2 regions of the Bacillus sp. CGMCC 1.16607 genome follow, and region 2 is predicted to be linked to the other one. Evidence: riboswitches for the same ligand, from Rfam matches in the RefSeq annotation. Region 2 holds a riboswitch; the other holds the start of a gene.
What was found. A riboswitch is a leader RNA that binds a small molecule or an ion and turns the genes downstream of it on or off. The one in region 2 is predicted to bind FMN.

Region 1 (3,401 bases), on a different contig from region 2:
AAACGCCCAGTTTGGTTCATTCCTTCCATAGCAACCGCAGCGGCAGTATTGTTGCTTTTTCTGCTTGTACCAAATGTCTGGCAAAATATTACTAATAATAATAACAAAAGTGAAATAGCACTAGATAAAAGTAATAATAAAATGAAGATGCAAGATGAAGCTGTAGAAAATAAAATAACTGCAGATATAGTAAATCCTGAAGGAAAACCCGGATTTAGTGCTCAAGCAAAGCTAATGACTATACCTACTGAAACGGCGATTTATTCAGAAGATTTGGTAGATCAAGAAGTAATCACCTATTTGGTTCCTGACAAAAATGTAACAATATTTGTTCCTGTTTCTATTATTGTACCGAAGGAAAATAAACCATGGTTAGAGTCATTTCAATCATATTCAGAAAAATTAACGGAAGCTCAGTGGGGATTAACTGATTTCTATCCTCTAAACGCGACCTTAAGTATGGTTGACGAGCATACAGTAAATGTGGATGTTCCTGAAGGACATATTTATGGTCAAGGTTCAGCAAACGAATGGTCCTTTTCTTCTGTTCAGCAGCAAATATTTAGTCAATTAAATGAAGTACAGAAAATAACTTTTAGTACGAATACAAAGCCAGGAATTGAATTAGGGAATAATGGAGTTAAAAATGAGGTTATTAGAGAAGAATCTAAAGTGAGGCATTCATATTATTTATTCTATCCTAATAATAGTAACATGCCATTTTTAGTCCCATCCGTAACACCATATACTGATCTACAAACTGCCTTTGATTCAATGAGAGCAAATTTGGAGGAAGATGCTGGATTAATTCCTTCTTTAAGTTTTAATTTTACCATTCAAAGTAGTTCAGATAAGAAGCTAGTATTAAAAATAGAAGATCATTTTCAATTAACAGATGAGCCGATGAATATTTATGCGATTGAAGCCATTTTACTAACGGCTAAAGAGTTTGGATATGAGTCTGTAAAATTTGAAAATGCATCTGCACCACAAATTGGGAGATTTAATTTGGAAAATGAAATAAAAGTCCCGATTGCACCAAACAAAGTGTTCCTCCCATAGAAGAGAAAGAAGAAGTCTGATGATTTAATCAGGCTTTTTCTATTTAAAACATATAAACACCTATCTTAATAACGAAATTTAAATAGTTTTTTTCCTAAATTTTGTATAAAATAGTAGTCTATGTCCTATTCTAAGAAATGTGTCTTAGAAGACCCTTCCAATGGTTCGTTCTAAAATTTTTCCCAGCTTCATAATGTTGAATAGGAAGGTATAAGTATGAGGAGGATATGGATGCTTGACTATTTAAAGCGATTTTTGATTGCAGGAATTGTAGCTATTTGTGTAAGCTTGTTATTCTTTGGTGGTAAACCTCAGGCAGAAGGATTGGATGGGCAAAGTGAACATTGGATTTGGCCGACAGATGGTACTATATCGGATACTTATGGGACAAGGTTGGGCCATCATAAGGGAATTGATATTGCCGCTGAATTAAATACCCCTGTTTATACTGTTGATGATGGATTTGTGTCTAAATCTTATTATTCGGATACATATGGTCATGTTATTTTTATAAAACATAATAATCACTTAGAAACGGTGTACGCCCATTTAAATAAAAGAGAAGTAGAAGAAGGAGATCAAGTAATAAAAGGAGATACGATTGGAAGGATGGGGAACACAGGAAGGTCGTATGGAGTCCATCTTCACTTTGAAGTGCACCAAAATGAATGGACTTTTGAGAAGGAAAATGCATTAAATCCGACTGCCCTATTAGGAAGTATTGAAATAGGAAATGTAGTTCAAGCAATAGTAGAAGATAATGCCCATTATGTAGTGAAAAATATTGAGCCAGAAGGTCAATTAAACGGAACAGGATTAGAAACAATATCTACTAAACATAAAGTAAAAATGGGTGAAACACTGTGGTCAATTTCACAAAAATATTCATCTTCTATAGAAGCGATACAAGATGCAAACTCATTAAATAATACAGATATTTATGAATCTCAATCCTTAGTGATACCGATGAGTAAGGATAGAACAACATATACCGTCCAAACAGGTGATACTTTAACTGCCATTGCGAAAAAAACAAATGTAACAGTTGATGAAATAAAAAAGGTTAATCATATGAAAGCAGATGATATATATCCTTTTCAAATCATCTCAATACCTGCTAGAGAATAGGACATAGCATATCATTTTAAAGGTTATTTATGGACACCGCGATAACCTTTTCTTTTTGCTTTCCAACCGAAAGTATTTTCAGTATAATAAAGTGGTAAAAATAAGATCTATCTTCGGGGCCGGGTGAAAATCCCGACCGGCGGTGATGAGAATGTGAATATTCTTTAAGCCCGCGAGCCGTAAGGCAGGATTTGGTGGGATTCCAAAGCCGACAGTATAGTCTGGATGGGAGAAGATGGAGGTTCTGCGGACATTCAAAAATGCAGGGTTTTTGAGTGTTTATTAAGCATGCCTTTAAAACTCTCCTCAAGTCGAACTTGAGGATTTTTTATTTGTGTGTTTTGCTGAACTTTCTCTTTGTGAAGTGGATCACAAGAGGAGAGGTATAGAGATGAAGAAACAAAATATTAAAGCACTTGTATCGATTGGAATGCTTAGTAGTATTTCCTACATTCTTATGCTATTAAATTTTCCATTACCACCATTTCCAAACTTTCTAATGATTGACTTTAGTGATATTCCTGCCATTATCGCTGCGTTAATTTTTGGACCTTTAGCTGGAGTGCTGGTTGAATTATTTAAAAATATTCTAGATTACTTTATGACAGGAAGTACAACAGGAGTACCTGTTGGACATATTGCCAATTTTATTGCAGGAATCATTTTTGTGTTATCTACTCATTATATTTTCATGAAACTTAAATCGAAAAAAGGAATGACATTTGCTTTAATTGGAGCCACTTTTATTATGGCAATCATTATGAGTGTCTTGAATTATTTAGTGATTTTACCTGCATACACATTTTTTCTAAATGCACCTGCGATGTCAACGCCAGAAATGAAACAATTGGTTGTTAAATTTATTCTTCCTTTTAATATCATTAAGGGATTCATTGTAACAGGTATGTTCATGTTAATATATATTCGTCTTCAAACGTGGATTGGAAAGCAAGTAGCTTATAAATAATAAAGAAGAAACACAACGAGGTTTTGTCGTTGTGTTTTTTTATATCAAGATTAGAAACATTTTCGGACTTCGAAAATTGTCCAGCGCAAGCGTCCTAGCCCCGACGTACAGGATGTACTAGTGTCGACAATGCGACAGGACGTCGCTTTTTTGTCGACCTCGAGGTCAAATGTTCGCCAGCCAAAAAGTCAAAGAACGACTTTCCGGCTGGCGAAGCATTTGCTTGGCAAACCAAAGAACGGTT
Region 2 (3,401 bases):
GCAGATAAAGCTCTATATCAATCCAAACATGAGGGTAGATGTCGCTTTACTTTTTATAATTTTAAAAAAACAATGAGGATGACGTAATTTTAATGAAAGGTGTCTACAATGGAGTCCTTTACTGAAAGAGCTATAAAGATTATTAAAAATATTCCAGTTGGAAAAGTCATGACGTATGGACAAATTGCCAAATTGTCAGGAAGTCCAAGAGGGGCTAGACAAGTCGTTAGAATTCTCCATTCAATGAGTAAAAAACATCGATTGCCTTGGCATAGAGTTGTAAATTCCAAGGGCGAATTATCTATTAAAGATGAGGAATCGTTGCAAGAGCAAATATTTTTCCTTCAAAGTGAGGGTGTAAAAATAATTAATAATCATTTTATTCACCTTGAAGAATTTCAATTTCATCTAGACATCGAAGAAGAAATATTTCTTGATGAAAGATGAATATAATCCCCCTATTCAAACAACCATAAAAGTATGAATGAAAAAGGGGATCAAAAAATGAAGCTTACTCCAACACAAAGAGTTGAATTATATGGATTTAATAATCTTACAAAGTCCTTGAGTTTTAATATGTATGATATTTGCTACACTAAAACGAAAGAGGAAAGGCAAGCTTATCTTGATTATATTGATGAGCAATATAATGCCGAAAGATTAACTAAGATTTTATCATCCGTTACAGATATTATCGGTGCGCACATATTGAATATTGCCAAACAGGATTATGTTCCTCAAGGATCAAGTGTGACTATTTTAGTATCAGAAGGTCCAGTGGAGGATTCACCGGCTGAATCATTTGAAGAGTCACCAGGTCCAGTTCCTATTACAAAAGGGAGTGCTGTAGTTGGAGCTTTGGATAAAAGTCATATTACTGTTCACACTTATCCTGAATACCATCCAGATGATGGAATCAGTACATTTCGTGCTGATATCGATGTTTCAACCTGTGGGGAAATTTCTCCACTTAAAGCGTTAAATTATTTAATACACTCGTTTGAAACGGATGTAATGGTCATTGATTACCGTGTTCGTGGATTTACTAGAGATGTTAACGGACATAAGTTGTTCATAGATCATGACATTAGTTCAATCCAAAATTATATTCCCGATGAGGTCCAAGAGTTATATGACATGATTGATGTGAATGTGTACCAGGAACATATCTTTCATACGAAATGTAAGTTGAACCAGTTTGATTTAGATAATTATTTATTCGGATATTCAAAAGAAAAACTGACTCCTGAAGAGCAAGTTTTGATTACAAAGAAACTTAAAACTGAAATGGATGAAATTTTTTACGGGAAAAATATTACCCAGGGGACTGTAGATTTTTGATAGGTAGATAAAACGATTCTTCAAAACATGAGGAATCGTTTTTATTTTGAAAATAAAACTGATTTTCTGAATCAAAGGGGTATTATTTCCCTTTAGCCATTCAATCAAGTATAATATTTGTTAACAATTAAATATTTCCTTCGGGGTCGGGTGAAATTCCCAACCGGCGGTGATGAAGCTAGTGCTTCTTAGTCCGTGACCCGTCTAACTTTTAAGCTAGACGGTGGATCTGGTGAAACTCCAGGGCCGACAGTTATAGTCTGGATGGGAGAAGGAAGAAATAAGGATTGGGTTCGAAAAATATTCGACTTAAGCCTTAGTTTCCTAATGTCATTTTTAGGCCCTGAAGTTTTATACTTTAGGGCCTTTTAGCATTTTATCCTTATAAAAAAGGAGAAGTAATTATGTTTACAGGTATCATTGAGGAGATCGGGTCGGTTACAAATATAAAACAGACTGGTGAAGCGATTGTTCTGACAATCGAAGCAAAGAAAATTTTATCGGATGTCCAACTAGGTGATAGCATATCTGTAAACGGTGTCTGTTTAACCGTTACAGAATTTACAAATAACCATTTCTCTGTCGACATCATGCCTGAGACAGTAAGAGAAACTAGTTTAAAATCCTTAAAGAGAGGGTCTAAGGTGAATTTAGAGAGAGCAATGGCAGCTGGGGGGAGGTTTGGTGGACATTTTGTTTCCGGACATGCTGATGGTATTGGGATGATCAAAAGTAAAAGACCGTTTGAAAATGCTATTTATTATGAAATTGAGGTTGAAGAGGAACTACTTCGTTACATTATCTATAAGGGATCGGTCACTGTGGATGGGACCAGTTTAACTGTATTTGGAGTTGGGGAGAATAGCTTTACCATCTCACTTATTCCACATACTTTTAGTGAAACAATCCTTGGATTTAAGGGAATTGGAGAAATTGTCAATGTCGAAAGTGACATGCTTGGGAAATATATCGATCATTTTCTAGCGAAACGATTTAGCGGGGAACTTCCGAAAGGAAAATCGAGTATTACTATACAATTTTTGGAAGAAAATGGGTTCAAATAAGGAGAGATAATATGTTTGATCCGATTGAAGAAGCAATTTACGAATTAATGCAAGGTGAGGTAGTCATCGTTTGCGATGATGAGGACCGAGAAAATGAAGGGGATTTTATTGCATTAGCTGAAAAAGCCAAGCCTGAAGTTATCAATTTTATGGCTACTTATGGAAGAGGATTAATATGTGTACCAATTGAGGAGGAGTTAGCGCAAAAGCTTGAACTGAATAATATGGTTGCGCAAAACACTGATCCACATGGGACAGCTTTTACTGTGAGTATTGACCATAAATCATCGACAACAGGAATCTCAGCGTTCGAACGCTCTGCCACGATTTTACAAATGCTTAATCCTGATTCAAAGGGGGTTGACTTTAAAAGACCAGGACATATCTTCCCGTTAGTGGCAAAAAAAGGTGGGGTTCTTAGAAGGGCAGGGCATACAGAAGCAGCAATTGATTTAGCTAAGCTATGCGGTTCAAAGCCAGCTGGAGTTATTTGTGAAATAATGAATGAGGACGGTACAATGGCGCGAGTACCAGAACTCAGAAAAATTGCCGATCAGCACAAGTTAAAAATGATTACAATCAAGGATTTAATCGAATACAGAAATCGAAAAGATAAGTTAGTAAATCGTGAAATTGAAATCAAATTACCGACAGAATATGGAGATTTTAAAGCTGTGGGTTATTCTAATGTCATTGATAATAAAGAGCATGTTGCTTTAATTCTGGGTGAGATTAAATCAGATGAGCCTGTTTTAGTTAGAGTACATTCAGAATGTTTGACTGGGGATGTTTTTGGATCATATCGCTGTGATTGTGGGCCTCAGCTTCATGCTGCCTTAAAACAAATTGAGAAGGAAGGTTCGGGTGTGCTGTTGTATATGCGCCAAGAAGGCCGTGGGATCGGACTGATTAATAAGATGAAGGCTTATAAACTTCAAGAAGAGGGTCTTGATACTGTTGAAGCAAATGAGAAATTAGGCTTTGCAGCAGATCTGA

Region 1: another riboswitch for FMN. It lies ahead of ACFSO7_RS18205 (ECF transporter S component); the one in region 2 lies ahead of ribE (riboflavin synthase).

What each region holds. Positions count from the first base shown of each region.
Region 1 covers NZ_JBHUJX010000025.1:351,645-355,045, reverse strand. The annotation lists gene ACFSO7_RS18215 (hypothetical protein) at 1-1,062, shown strand, start outside; gene ACFSO7_RS18210 (peptidoglycan DD-metalloendopeptidase family protein) at 1,294-2,190, shown strand; FMN riboswitch at 2,296-2,431, shown strand; gene ACFSO7_RS18205 (ECF transporter S component) at 2,582-3,157, shown strand.
Region 2 covers NZ_JBHUJX010000008.1:58,898-62,298, forward strand. The annotation lists gene ACFSO7_RS03085 (GGDEF domain-containing protein) at 1-87, shown strand, start outside; gene ACFSO7_RS03090 (MGMT family protein) at 109-447, shown strand; gene speD (adenosylmethionine decarboxylase) at 505-1,341, shown strand; FMN riboswitch at 1,474-1,621, shown strand; gene ribE (riboflavin synthase) at 1,746-2,405, shown strand; gene ACFSO7_RS03105 (bifunctional 3,4-dihydroxy-2-butanone-4-phosphate synthase/GTP cyclohydrolase II) at 2,417-3,401, shown strand, end outside.